Regions from separate parts of the Pseudomonas nanhaiensis genome, predicted to be linked through region 2. Evidence: predicted binding sites of a transcription regulator. Region 2 holds the regulator's gene; each other region holds the start of a gene.
What was found. The regulator sigma-54, encoded in region 2, starts transcription at its own class of promoters, with help from an activator protein. The targets are predictions, from matches to a motif close to ANTGGCATNNANNTTGCTNT.
Positions count from the first base shown of each region.

Region 1 (3,577 bases), 430 kb from region 2:
GCGACGGAGGGGCTTCGCAAAGCTGCAAGCTGCAAGCTGCAAGCTGCAAGCTGCAAGCTGCAAGCTGCAAGCTGCAAGCTAGTGTGCGGCTGGACAGCATGGCGTCAAGCATTGACGAGCGCTATTCCTGAGCACCTTGGCCGCGGCCCGCACGGACAAGCTTACCGCTTGAAGCTTGAAGCTCACCGCTGTTCTCCGGCCGCTACCTCGGCCGGAGAACCCTGACATGGCCATGCCCGGCATCGGCCAGGGTCTGGGCGTGCATCTGGCTCATGATGCCCTTCTGGCAATACAGCAGATAGTTGCGCGCCGGGTCCAGCTCCTTGAAGCGGGTCGACAGCTCATAGAACGGAATCGCCTTGACCTCCACTCCCTCGATGGCAAAAGGGGCCTGCTCCTGCTCGTCCGGATGGCGAATATCGATGACGATCTGGCCGGTCAGCGCTTCATCTACCAACTCGACATCACTGATGCCCTCCATGGGTTGGTCCAGCTCCTGACACTCGTGATAGCCGGCCGCAGCAATCGCGGCATCGAGTATCTGCAAGTCGAAGTTGGCCTCGGCCGCCTCGACCTGGTTTGGCGTGGTGCGGATTGCCGGATTGACCGAGATGATGCCGCAATACTCCGGCATGCTGCTGGCAAAGCCTTCCGTGCCGATCGCTCGTGCGGTGCTGATGATATCGGTCTTGCTGGTCGTGATCAGCGGGCGCAGCACGAGGAGATCGCTGGCCTCGTCGATCACCCGCAGATTCGGCAGCGTCTGACTGGCGACCTGAGCAATCGCCTCGCCGGTTACCAGTGCATCAAGCCCCAGCCGCCAGGCGACCCGGTTGGCTGCGCGCAGCATCATGCGCTTGAGCACCACCCCCATCAGCGGGTTATCGATGTTCTTCAGCAGTTCACCGACCACCCCTTCGAACGGCACGCTGATAAAACGCAATCGATGGCTGCTGGCGTAGCGCTCCCACATGTAATGCGCGACCTGCCGGACGCCGAGCTCATGGGCGCGACCACCCATGTTGAAGAATATGAAATGAGGCAGCAGGCCCCGCTGTAGCATCGAGTACGCTGCCACGGTGGAATCGAAGCCCCCGGACAGCAGGCACAGCACCGGTTCCTGGGTGCCGAGCGGAAACCCGCCCATGCCCTTGTGCCGCGCCTGGATCAACAGCACGCGCTGATCGCGCAATTCGACGTCGACCCACACTTCGGGGTTCTTCAACGATACGCCGGCAGCGCCGCAGCGCTCGACCAACGCAGAGCCGAGGAACGCCGCGGCTTCCGGTGAGCTGAATGGATGCGTGCCCACGCGCTTGCAGCGGACGGCGAAGACCTTGCCGCGGATCTGATCGCCGACGTTCGCCACGCAGAGATCGGCAAGCTGCTCGAGCGACTCGAGCTGATAATCGTGCACTTCCACGAAGTGCGCGATGCCGGGTGTATTGCGCAGCCGCTCGATGCAACGCTTCTGCACCGCGGGGTCGGTACCCAGGCTCACTTCGAGAAAGTCCCAGTTGCCGCTGACGCGTGCTTCAGGGTCGATGGCCTTGAGAACCGTCTTCAGATTCCCCTTGAGCTGCTGGATGAAGCGCTTGCGTACAGGGCGCGTCTTGATGGTGATTTCGGGGAAAAATTTTATGATGAGTTTCATTTGCTGATGTAAGGTGCGCAAAAGCGGCGCATTATACGCCGGCTGACGCTGGTCGGCGAAACCTTGCACACTGCGCCAGTGCACTATAGTTGTGCATGCCAGCCCTGTAGCGCACCCATAGAGTGCACAACAATGGTGCGCAGCACTGCGAAAACACGCGCGATGGCTGTAAGGCGGGCCTTTCAGAGCATGCTCCGAAATGGCACATCTTTTGCTCTGTTGTAAGGCAAGCGGATCAACGGTAAGTCCCGCTCAAAATTTGAGGCGCCGGGCCAGAAGCCCGGCATATGATTCCTGTTGGAGGAAAACATGTCGAAAGCGATTCAACTGATCAAAGAGTTCGAAGTGAAGTGGGTTGACCTGCGCTTTACCGATACCAAAGGTAAGCAGCAGCACGTCACCATGCCGGCTCGCGACGTCAACGACGACTTCTTCGAAGAAGGCAAGATGTTCGACGGTTCTTCTATCGCAGGCTGGAAGGGCATCGAAGCTTCCGACATGATTCTCATGCCCGACGACAGCACTTCCGTTCTTGATCCGTTCACCGAAGAGCCGACGCTGATCATCGTTTGCGACATCATCGAACCGTCGACCATGCAGGGTTACGACCGTGACCCGCGCGGCATCGCTCATCGCGCCGAAGAGTATCTGAAGTCCACCGGTATCGGTGACACCGTATTCGTGGGTCCGGAGCCCGAATTCTTCGTCTTCGACGAAGTGAAATTCAAGTCCGACATCTCCGGCTCCATGTTCAAGATCTTCTCCGAGCAGGCTTCCTGGAACACCGACGCCGACATCGAAACCGGTAACAAGGGTCACCGTCCGGGCGTCAAGGGCGGCTACTTCCCGGTTCCGCCGGTCGATCACGACCACGAAATCCGTACCGCCATGTGCAACGCCCTGGAAGAAATGGGTCTGCAGGTGGAAGTTCACCACCACGAAGTGGCGACTGCCGGCCAGAACGAAATCGGTGTGCTGTTCAACACCCTGACCAAGAAGGCTGACGAAGTGCAGACGCTGAAGTACTGCGTGCACAACGTTGCTGACGCCTACGGCAAGACCGCCACCTTCATGCCCAAGCCGCTGTATGGCGACAACGGTTCCGGTATGCACGTGCACATGTCCATCTCCAAGGATGGCAAGAACACCTTCGCTGGCGAAGGCTACTCCGGCCTGTCCGACACCGCCCTGTACTTCATCGGCGGCATCATCAAGCACGGCAAGGCACTGAACGGCTTCACCAACCCGTCGACCAACTCCTACAAGCGTCTGGTTCCCGGTTTCGAAGCGCCGGTCATGCTGGCGTACTCTGCGCGTAACCGTTCGGCCTCGATCCGTATTCCGTACGTTTCCAGCCCGAAGGCGCGCCGTATCGAAGCCCGCTTCCCGGATCCGGCTGCCAACCCCTACCTGTGCTTCGCTGCACTGCTGATGGCTGGCCTGGACGGCATCCAGAACAAGATTCACCCTGGCGATGCGGCTGACAAGAACCTGTATGACCTGCCGCCGGAAGAAGCGGACAAGATCCCTCAGGTTTGCGGCAGCCTGAAGGAAGCCCTGGAATCGCTGGACGCCGATCGCGGCTTCCTGACCAAGGGCGGCGTATTCACCGACGAGTTCATCGACGCCTACATCGAGCTGAAGGCGGCCGAAGAAATCAAGGTGCGCACCTTCGTTCACCCGCTGGAATACGACCTGTACTACAGCGTCTGAACCTGGTTCTGCCACTGCAGTCGAAAAAGGGTGCCCTTCGGGCGCCCTTTTTTTTCGCCTGTCCGCCGGGCGCCGTCTTGCTCTTGCCAGTCTCGCGAGCCGATGCGACGCTTTACCCAACGTCAAAGGAGTGAAAGTAGATGCAGAACACAACCCTGTTTGCGGCCCTGTCGCTGGTGACCGCGATAGTCGCGTTGCCGGCGCAGGCCG
Region 1 covers NZ_CP073751.1:3,443,347-3,446,923, forward strand. Annotated here, with positions in the region: gene thiI (tRNA uracil 4-sulfurtransferase ThiI) at 203-1,654, opposite strand; gene glnA (glutamate--ammonia ligase) at 1,964-3,367, shown strand; gene KEM63_RS15900 (DUF4124 domain-containing protein) at 3,508-3,577, shown strand, end outside.
Region 1: a site for sigma-54 is predicted at 1,853-1,872, ahead of glnA (glutamate--ammonia ligase). Genes of this name have one in related genera too.

Region 2 (3,577 bases):
GCAGACGTTGCTTGAGGACGTCGCGCAACTGATAGAGCGTGAGGTGGCTGGTGTCGACCTTCAGGTTGGCCAGATCGATGATCGGCTCGAGCAGGCGCATTTCCTCGGCAATCGCTTCGGCCAGCGAATGATGCTCGTCGGTCAGGGGATGCTTGCGTCGAGTTTCGGAAAAGCGCTTGATGAGTACATCGTCGGTGGCGGCGAGAAACAGTACGTCACACTGCGTGCCGGTTTCGCGGACCTTGCGCAGTAGTGCCGGAAAGCGCGCCAGGTCACTGGGCAGGTTGCGCGCATCGATGCTGATCGCCACCTTCGGCAGACGCAGGTCGGTCTGGTTCGCCTGCCTGGCCAGCTCGGGCAGCAGCCCGGCCGGCAGGTTGTCGATGCAGTAGAAGCCATTGTCTTCCAGCATGTGTAGCGCGGTGCTCTTGCCCGACCCCGAGCGACCGCTCACCACCACCAGGCGCATGCTCAGTTATCGCCCGCGCCGATCATCGCCTGATAAAGCGACTGGGAATCCGGGGCGGCACGAAGCGACTCGCGCACGCTCTGCTGATCGAGCTTCTCGGCCAGCATCTTGAGAATCTGCAAATGCTGCTCGGTTGCCTGTTGCGGCACCAGCAGGACGAAGATGAGATCCACCGGCTCGCCGTCGAGGGCGTCGAAATCGATCTTGCTCTCAAGCTGCAGCAGCGCGCCGAGGGCGCGATCGCAGCCCTCCAGCCGACTATGCGGAATGGCGATACCATTGCCGAAGCCGGTCGAGCCGAGCCGCTCGCGGGCGATCAGGTTTTCGTAAATGGCGTCGGGATCGAGATTGGTGTGCTGGGCGATCAGTTTGCCGATCTGCTCCAGCACACGTTTTTTGGAGCCCCCCTGCACACCGGCAAAGGTGCGCTCGGGGGTAAGGATATGGTCTATTTGCATGGGTCTTCGGCGTATGCAGCCTTAACGATCGTTGGCGCCTTGAAGGCGGTTGATGTTCTTTTCCTTGTGCTTGATCAGCTGACGGTCCAGTTTGTCGGTGAGCAAATCGATAGCTGCGTACATGTCGGTAGCCTCTGCGTTGGCGACCACTTCGCCGCCTGCCACATGGAGAATCGCCTCTGCCTTCTGCCGTACCTTTTCGACTTCCAGAATGACCTGCACGTTGGTGATCTTGTCGAAGTGTCGCTCGAGCCGTGACATCTTTTCCGTAACGTAATCGCGCAGTGCGTCGGTGATGTCTAGTTGATGACCGCTGATGTTCAATTGCATACGGCTTCTCCTGATTGGCTTGATAGAGCAGGGTGACGCTGACTGTCACCCGATGGTGCCACCTGTGAATCCCGGCTGGTCACACCAACCGCTTGCGCTCGCTCGAGGGCGCGATATTGAGCGACTCGCGATACTTGGCAATCGTTCTGCGGGCTACCGATATCCCTTGTTCTTCCAGTAAACCAGCGATCTTGCTGTCGCTCAATGGTTTCTTCGGGTTTTCTGCGGCGACCAGTTTCTTGATCAGCGCACGGATGGCGGTGGAGGAGAATTCCCCGCCTTCGGTGGTGCCAACGTGGCTCGAGAAAAAGTACTTGAGTTCGAATATGCCGCGCGGGGTGTGCATGTATTTCTGCGTCGTCACCCGCGAAATGGTCGACTCATGCATGCCCACCGCTTCGGCGATGTCATGCAGCACCAGCGGCTTCATTGCTTCCTCGCCATGCTCGAGAAAGCCGCGCTGATGTTCGACGATCTGCGTCGCCACCTTCATCAGCGTTTCGTTCCGGCTCTGCAGGCTCTTGATGAACCAGCGCGCTTCCTGCAGATGGTTGCGCAGGTAGGTGTTGTCTTCGCTACTGTCGGCACGGCGCACCATCGAGGCGTAGTGGGTGTTCACCCGCACCTTGGGCACCGACTCCTGGTTCAGCTCGACGATCCAGCGATTGGTATCACGCCGGACGATGACATCGGGAATCACGTACTCGGCATCGCCTGAGGCGATTTCCGATCCGGGACGGGGGTTCAGCGTCTGGATCAACGCTACCGCGTCGCGCAGTTGATCTTCCTTGAGCTTGCTGCGGCGCATCAGCTGCGCGAAATCGCGATTGCCGAGCAGCTCCAGGTGATCTTTCACCACGCGGGTGGCCTGCTCCAGCATGGGCGTGCCGGCGGGCATTTGTCGGAGCTGCAACAGCAGGCATTCACGCAGATCACGCGCGCCCACGCCGACCGGTTCGAACTGCTGGATGCGATGCAGCACCATCTCGACCTCGTCGAGCTCGACCTCGAGCTCAGGATCGAGCGAGTCGAGAATGTCCTGCAGCGACTCGTGCAGATAGCCGTCGGGGTTGATGCCGTCAATGAGCGCCAGGGCGATCTGGTAGTCGGTTTCGGAGAGCGGGATGAGATTCAGCTGCCATTCCAGGTGACTCTGCAGCGTCTCGCCGGTACCGGTGCGAGCAGTGAAATCCCAATCCTCGTCGTCGTTGCTGGGCAAGGAACTGGCGGAGGTCTGGTAGACGTCCTCCCACTGGGTGTCGACTGGCAACTCGCTGGGAATCTGCTCGTTCCAGTTGCCTTCTTCACCCTGACCGTGCTGCTCGATGGAGTCGAGCTCGACGGGTTCGGGGATGGTCACCGCGGGGGCGTCGTCGCTGTCAGGCGAAGTGTCCGGTGCGCTGGGACCGTAGTCGTCGTCGCCGTCGTCTGCCATTTCCAGCATGGGATTGGCTTCCAGTGCCTCCTGAACTTCCTGCTGGAGGTCGAGGCTGGAGAGCTGTAGCAGTCGGATGGCTTGCTGCAGCTGCGGCGTCATCGTCAGCTGCTGCCCCATCTTGAGGACGAGCGATGGTTTCATTATGCGGTGAAGTACCCTGTGCGCTGGTTGTTACCCTGCTCGGGCATATGGCCCAATGCCTCTAGCATGCCTGAATCGCTCGGGCAGTTACAGGCGGAAGGCATGACCGAGATAGACATCACGGACTGTCTGGTTCGAGAGTACGGTCTCTGCATTGCCTTCCGCAATGATGTGACCGTCGTTGACGATGTAGGCCTTGTCGCAGATATCCAGGGTTTCGCGCACGTTGTGGTCGGTAATCAGCACGCCGATGCCCTTGTCGCGCAGGTGCTGAATGATCTGTTTGATATCGTTCACCGAAATCGGGTCGACACCGGCGAAGGGTTCGTCGAGCAGAATGAACTGCGGCTCGGTGGCCAGCGCCCGTGCGATTTCCGCGCGACGGCGCTCGCCTCCGGACAGACTCATGCCGAGGCTGTCCTTCAGATGATGAATGTGGAATTCGCGCAGCAGCGACTCGAGCTTGCCTTCGCGCCCCTTGGCGTTCAGGTCCTTGCGCGTCTCGAGGATCGCCATGATGTTCTGGCCAACGGTGAGCTTGCGAAAGATCGAGGCTTCCTGCGGCAGATAGCCGATGCCCTGCCTCGCGCGGCCATGCATGGGCAGCTTGGTCACATCCGTATCGTTGATCAGGATGTTGCCCTCGTCGGCCTTCACCAGGCCGACGATCATGTAGAAGCACGTAGTCTTGCCGGCGCCGTTGGGCCCGAGCAGGCCGACGACTTCGCCGCTGTGGATCGC
Region 2 covers NZ_CP073751.1:3,008,866-3,012,442, reverse strand. Annotated here, with positions in the region: gene rapZ (RNase adapter RapZ) at 1-469, opposite strand, end outside; gene ptsN (PTS IIA-like nitrogen regulatory protein PtsN) at 472-927, opposite strand; gene hpf (ribosome hibernation promoting factor) at 949-1,257, opposite strand; gene KEM63_RS13725 (RNA polymerase factor sigma-54) at 1,337-2,836, opposite strand; gene lptB (LPS export ABC transporter ATP-binding protein) at 2,924-3,577, opposite strand, start outside.

Region 3 (3,577 bases), 430 kb from region 2:
CCTTTGCCAACACCCAGCGATACGCTGTCGACGTTGGCAGGCAGCAGAGTGGCCACTTGTTTCTGTTCACCGCCCTGGCTGGCGATGGCTTCGAACTTGTATTTGCCCGGCGGCAGGATATTGCCGCTGGCATCCTGGCCGTTCCAGTTGAAGTCGAGCATGCCTGGCTCCTGCGCCCCCATGTTCATGGCGGAAACCAGTTTGCCGGCGCTGTTGTAAACGTTGACCAGCACATTGCTGCTCGACTGGGTAATCGCCATCTGGCCTTGAATACCCTGTTGGGTATCGACCATGGCATTGGACGTTGGCACGATCACCGAACGCCCCACCAGCGAAGAGGCCTGCAGCGCCTGAGATGACTGATAACCACTGAGCAACGAGTCCATCGACGTATTCAGGTTACCGATGCCTTCGACGGTGCTGAACTGTGCCAACTGAGCGATGAACTCACCGTTTTCCTGCGGCGACAGCGGATCCTGATTGTTCATCTGCGTGACCAGCAACTGCAGAAACGCATCCTTGCCCAGCTCGTCACCCTTGGCGAAGCGATCCTGGTCGACCTTGTAGTTGTCCAGCAGGCTTTCGCCAACGCTGAGGTTATTACTGACGCTCATCAGAAGGTCTCCTTTACTGGCCCAGCGTCAGCACGCGCTGCAGCATGGTCTTGGCGGTGTTCATGATTTCAACGTTGGTCTGGTAGGCGCGCGAGGCTGACATCATGTTGGCCATCTCCTCGACGACGTTGACGTTCGGATAGAACACATAGCCTTCCTCGTTCGCCATGGGGTGGTCAGGTTCGTAGCGCGCCTGCAATTCGGCGTCCGATTCGACGACACCGAGCACCTGCACGCCCTGACCGGCCTCGCCTTCGGACTGGAACAGCGAGCCGCCAAGCCCTTGCTGCTCGCTGAGGACGGTGGCAAATACCGGATTGCGAGCGCGATAGGTTTCATCGATGCTGCTCGACACCGTTTCGGCGTTGGCAATGTTGCTGGCCACCGTGTTCAACCGCAGGGACTGGGCACTCATGCCGGATCCGGCGATGTTGAAAACCTGGGTCAGGGACATGATCAGTCTCCTCTTATGGCCGTCATCAGGCCCTTGAACTTGCTATTGAGGAAGGTAAAGCTGGCCTGGAAGTCGATGGCGTTCTGTGCGTACCTGGCCTGTTCCACCTGGGTGTCCACGCTATTGCCGTCAATCGAGGGCTGCGAAGCGGTGCGGTAACGCAGACCGGCAGCCTGGTCGATGAAACCTTCCATCGCGATATGTCCGCCATGGGTGCGCTGGGCCTTGAACGGCTCTGCGCCTCCGGCTTGCTGGGCCTCGAGCACGCTAGCGAAGTCGAGGTCTCGCGCCTTGTAGTTGGGCGTATCGGCGTTGGCGATATTGTTGGCGATGACTTCCGCGCGGTCGGCACGAAAGGACAGCGCCTTTTCATGCAGGCCCAACGCTCGATCGAAACTCAAACTCATGACATTCCTCCGCTTGCGTGCTCGGCAAGACATTTACGGAAGTGTCAAAGCAAGGGCTATGCCAAATAATGAATATTCAGCAATATCATAGACTTAATAGGGATGGCCGAACGTCTGCGGCAAATTATTACCGCAGATTCGTCACTGAAGCCGGGCTGGCCCCGGCGTAGCGGCAAGAACGCGTCAATAGTCGGACGCGCTCAGGATGTGTCATCAGGCAAGCTGACACGGACGATCAACGTGCCTTGTAGACGATGCCCGGGCTGCACTGGACCATCTGGTAGAGCTCGGGCAATCCATTGAGGGCTTCTGACGCACCAAGCATGAGATAGCCACCGGGCTTGAGCGTAGCGTGGATGCGCTTGAGGATGTCCTTCTTGAGATCCGCCGAAAAGTAGATGAGTACGTTGCGACAGAACACGATGTCGAACTTGCCCAGCCCGGCATAGCTGTCCAGCAGGTTCAGCGCTCGGAACTCGACACGCGATCGTACCGGCTGCTTCACCGACCAACGTCCCGCGCCAGCGGCGTCGAAATACCGTGCCAGACGTTCCTGGGACAGCCCCCGCGCCACAGCCAGACTGTCATATTCGGCGGTTTTTGCTGCGCTGAGGATGCTTCCGGACAGATCCGTCGCAACAATCTGCGCGCCCGCGCGCAGTTGGCCCAGGTTGGTTCGCTCGTACTCGTCGATCGACATGCTCAGCGAATACGGTTCCTGACCTGACGAGCAGGCTGCCGACCAGATGCGCAGGCGTTGGCCGGGACTGCTCTGAACGAACTCGGGAATAAGCTTGTTCTTGAGCACCTCGAACGGATACACGTCACGAAACCATAAGGTCTCGTTCGTTGTCATCGCGTCGATGACGGACTCGCGCAGCCCACCGCGCGGATTCGCCTGAATCCGCGAGACGAGTTCACCCAGCGACTTGATGCGCTCCTGTTCGAGCAGCCTGTTCAACCGGCTGGATACGAGATACTGCTTGTTTTCCCCCAGAACGATGCCACAGGCTTTTTCAAGGAAATCCCGGAACTGCTGAAAATCGTTTGCAGAGGTCACTCAACCGCCCTATCTCGTCTATGTGCCGGCGTCATGCACCCGTCGCGTCGCGAAGGGCGTGCAGCCGGTCGATCACCCGTTTCGCCAGTTCATCCGGTTTGAACTTGGCCAGGAATTCGTCCGCGCCGACCTTTTTCACCATCGCCTGATTGAATACCCCCGACAGCGAGGTATGCAGCATGATATGCAACTTGTTCATGCGGGGGTCATTGCGCACTTCGGCCGTGAGCGTGTATCCATCCATCTCCGGCATTTCAATATCCGACACCATCATCAGCAGATGTTTCGATACGTCCTCGCCTCGATCGGCAATTTCCTTGAGCCAATCCAGTGCCTGCCTGCCGTCGTTGAGCGCGACGATTTCCACGCCGACCTCCTGCAGACAACGGGCGACCTGCTTGCGTGCAACGCTCGAGTCGTCGACGATCAGAACCTTGCGGGAAACCGCCTCGGCCTGCGTACGCTCGTCAATCACCCCAGAAGAGATCGTCTCGACTGTCGGGACCACCTCGGCAAGAATCTTCTCGACGTCGATGATTTCCACGGTCTTCTCGTCAACCCGCGTGACAGCGGTCAGATAATGATCGCGGCCAGTCCCACGTGGCGGGGGATGGATCTCTGACCAGTTCATGTTGACGATGCGTTCAACAGAGCGCACGAGGAAACCCTGCACCCTGTAGTTGTATTCGGTGATGATGACGAACGCCGTGCTCAGGTCACTCAGCCCCGCGCCCCCGGTAGCCTTGTTGAGATCGATGATCGGGAGCGTGCCGCCACGGATGTGCGCCACGCCGCGCACCACCGGGTTCAGCTTGGGCAGCAAGGTCAGCTTGGGGCATTGAAGCACCTCCTTGACCTTGAATACGTTGATTCCGTACAGCTGATTGCCGGCCAGCCGAAAGAGCAGCAATTCAAGTCTATTCTGTCCGACCAGCTGCGTTCGCTGGTTGACCGAGTCCATAACGCCAGCCATGGGCGCCTCCTCGTTATACGTGTAGCGGTACGTTTCTTGCTTCCACTACAGGAAAGCGACAGTAACTTG
Region 3 covers NZ_CP073751.1:2,575,487-2,579,063, forward strand. Annotated here, with positions in the region: gene flgD (flagellar hook assembly protein FlgD) at 1-614, opposite strand, end outside; gene flgC (flagellar basal body rod protein FlgC) at 628-1,068, opposite strand; gene flgB (flagellar basal body rod protein FlgB) at 1,071-1,475, opposite strand; gene KEM63_RS11590 (CheR family methyltransferase) at 1,711-2,535, opposite strand; gene KEM63_RS11595 (chemotaxis protein CheV) at 2,567-3,508, opposite strand.
Region 3: a site for sigma-54 is predicted at 1,522-1,541, ahead of flgB (flagellar basal body rod protein FlgB). Genes of this name have one in related genera too.

Region 4 (3,577 bases), 810 kb from region 2:
TGTGGCCCACAACGAGGGTGTGAGCATCGAACTCGATGGCGACGCCGACCGCCCCTGGCCATTCGACCGTGACGATATGCTCGAACTGGTGGGCAACCTGCTGGACAACGCCTGCAAGTGGGGCCATCGGTCAGCGAGACTCGCCTGGCATGCAGCGCCGGACGCATTCGAACTCAGCGTGGATGACGACGGCCCGGGTCTGAGCTCGGCCGAGCGTTCGCTAGCGCTGGGCCGTGGGATGCGTCTGGACGAACGTGTCGATGGGCATGGCCTGGGTCTGGCGATCGTCAGCGACCTGGTGGAGGCATACGCGGGGAGCCTCCAGCTCGATCAGTCGGAGGCGGGCGGGTTGCGAGTGAGGATCAGGCTGCCGTACCGGCAGCCTGTCACCTAGATGTGCGCAATGTCGATGTCGACCAGCAGCAGGTGCCGGCTGTCGTCGATGAACAGTCCCGAGGTCATGCAGTACTGGTTGGTGGTTGCGTCGCGATAGCGATTGGACAGTATCACACGGCTGTCTTCACCGGCTTCTGCGAGGATCTGATAGAAATACGGGCGCCACGACCAGTTGTGGTCCAGATAACGCGGATCGGCCCGCCATTGCCGGTCAGTCCATTCATAATTGGGCGAAATCTGCGTGCCATGTGCGTCGCACAGAAAACAGCGGATCAGCCAGGGATATTGCCTGGGCGAGGGAAGCTGGGTCGGCTGAGCACCACTGGCCAGCCACTCTCGCAACTCGCTGAACAGCTGGGCCAGCGAGCCGCGCAGGCTCGATAGCTTGGCGCGCTCGGCGAGCTTGTCGTGTACGTAGCGGTCGCGTAGCGCGGAAAAGGTGCCCTGAACCGCGTCGTCGGGGAGGAAGTTCTCTTTCGGCCTGGCGAACAGATAGCCCTGAACGTAGCGTGCGCCGCATTCGAGGGCGAAGTGCAATTCCGCTTCGGTCTCGACGCCCTCTGCAATGATCCAGCACCCGCTCTTTTCCGCCATGAGCGCCAGGGCGCGCACGAAGTCACCGCTGTTGCCGGTGCCACTGGCCGCCTTGCGAAACAGCTGTATGTCGAGCTTGAGGATATCCGGCTCCAGTGCCAGCACCCGGTCAAGCATCGAGTAGCCGGCGCCGAAGTCATCAATGGCGATACGGATGCCCGCCTGCCTGTAGCGCTGCACGACATCCTTGAGCTGATGAATGTCCCCCTGCAGCTCGGTAATCTCGAACACTACCTGTTCCGGCGGCAGACCGATTTCGGCCATCAGTGCCAGGCTGGGCAGGGGAGCGCCAGGTTCGAGCCGGCTTACCCACAGCGGCGAGATGTTCAGGCTCAGGAAGCCTGCCGGATTGTCCCGAAACCGTTCCAGTGCCAAACGGCGAATCGTGCGATCGAGCTCCAGCAGGTCGTCGGGGTCCACGTTCGGGTCGGTAAACAGCGGGCCGGCGCTGCGCACGTTGCCGTCGTCGTCGCGCAGGCGTGCAAGCGCCTCGTAACCGGCGATCCGGCCGGTAGCGGTATCGATCAACGGCTGGAAATAGGGCAGCGGCTGGCCGTCCATTCATATTCTCCTCAAAGGTCAGTTGCCCGCACGCAGATGCAAGATTGTAGCCAAGCAAACGAGGTAATGCTCGGCGCACGTTTCGAACGGACATACGTACGTCACGGGTCGAATCTCGCGCCACGTGACCCAGCGTGGGGCACGAGACCGCTTCGCTTGGTATGAGGTTTGCACTGCATTGGCCTCAGGGAGGTGGACATTGCGCTTCGCTGGTGCAAGGCCCTGCGGTCATCTGCCAACTCCTATGTTAACTAACTGATTTAAATCTAGAAAAATGGCTTCGTGCGTGGCGTGAAGGACAGGCTTATCTCGGGCGGAGGCACTATTTATGCCCGCCGATGGTGCGCCGGCCTTCGATCTGCTTCAGCGTGGTGCATAAACTCAGGGCATGGAACATGGAAAACCTGCAAAGCGCTGTGGACACGCTCATCCATGGTGCAAACACTCTTTTTATCCTCATGGGCGCCATCATGGTTCTGGCCATGCATGCCGGCTTTGCTTTTCTGGAGGTCGGCACTGTCCGCCAGAAGAATCAGGTCAACGCACTGTCCAAGATCATCAGTGACTTTGCCGTCTCCTGCCTGGCCTATTTCTTCATTGGCTACTGGATCGCCTACGGCGCACACTTCTTCACAGGTGCCGAGCACCTCGCGGAAAACAACGGCTATGCACTGGTCAAGTTCTTCTTCCTTATGACCTTTGCCGCTGCGATCCCGGCGATCATCTCCGGCGGCATCGCCGAGCGTGCACGATTCACGCCGCAACTCTGCGCGTCGCTGTTCATCGTCGGATTGATCTATCCGTTCTTCGAAGGGGTCGTCTGGAACGGCAATCTCGGTATGCAGGACTGGTTGCAACAGCGCTTTGGCGCAGGCTTTCACGATTTTGCCGGCTCCGTGGTGGTTCACGCGATGGGGGGCTGGCTGGCCCTTGCCGCTGTGTTGCTGCTCGGCGCCAGGCGCGGCCGATATCGTGATGGTCAGGTCGTTGCGATACCGCCGTCGAATATCCCCTTTCTCGCTCTGGGTGCATGGATCCTCACCATCGGCTGGTTCGGCTTCAACGTCATGTCCGCGCAGACCATCGATGGTATCAGCGGCCTGGTGGCGGTCAATTCACTTATGGCGATGGTGGGCGGCATCATTGCTGCGCTGGTAGTTGGTCGCTGTGACCCGGGTTTCTTGCACAACGGTCCGCTCGCGGGTCTGGTTGCGGTGTGCGCGGGCTCTGACGTCATGCATCCGCTCGGCGCACTGGTTACCGGCGTAATCGCCGGAGCGCTCTTCGTCTGGACGTTCATCCTCACCCAGAACCGCTGGAAGATCGACGATGTACTGGGTGTATGGCCGCTGCACGGGCTATGCGGCGCCTGGGGCGGTCTGGCCGCGGGGATCTTCGGCAGCAAGGCCCTGGGTGGCCTGGGTGGGGTAAGCATCGCAGCGCAGGTCGTCGGTACACTCGGCGGCATCGTGGTGGCCTTCGTAGGTGGCCTGCTGGTATACGGGCTGATCCGCGCCGTCGCCGGTATCAGGCTGAGCGAAGAGCAGGAATTTCAGGGTGCCGATCTGTCGATACACAGGATTCCTGCAGTATCTGACGACTGATCTGCTGCATAACGAAAAAGCCCGGACATGTCCGGGCTTTTTTTGGCTGCCAGACCTAGCGTAGCGTGATGGTGTAGTTGAGGATCAGGCGGTTCTCGTTGATGTCGCGGATCGCATCGGAGCGCACCATCGCGTTACGCCATTGCAAAGCCACATTCTTCAGCGGACCGGACTGGATGGTGTAGGTAAAGTCGATATCCCGTTCCCATTCGCTGCCATCGTCGGTCGTGGCGAGATCGATATCCGTGCCCTTGACGTAGCGAACCAGACCCTTGAGCCCTGGCAGGCCCAGGCCGGCAAAATCGACATCGTAGCGGGCCTGCCATGAGCGCTCGTCGGGGCGTGCAAAGTCGAGAATCTGCACATAGTTGGCGAGATAGGGATTGTTCTGGCTCAAGTAGGGGAACGAGGTATCCCCGTCG
Region 4 covers NZ_CP073751.1:2,197,703-2,201,279, reverse strand. Annotated here, with positions in the region: gene KEM63_RS09905 (ATP-binding protein) at 1-394, shown strand, start outside; gene KEM63_RS09900 (EAL domain-containing protein) at 391-1,551, opposite strand; gene KEM63_RS09895 (ammonium transporter) at 1,947-3,155, shown strand; gene KEM63_RS09890 (OprD family porin) at 3,211-3,577, opposite strand, start outside.
Region 4: a site for sigma-54 is predicted at 1,707-1,726, ahead of KEM63_RS09895 (ammonium transporter). Genes of this name have one in related genera too.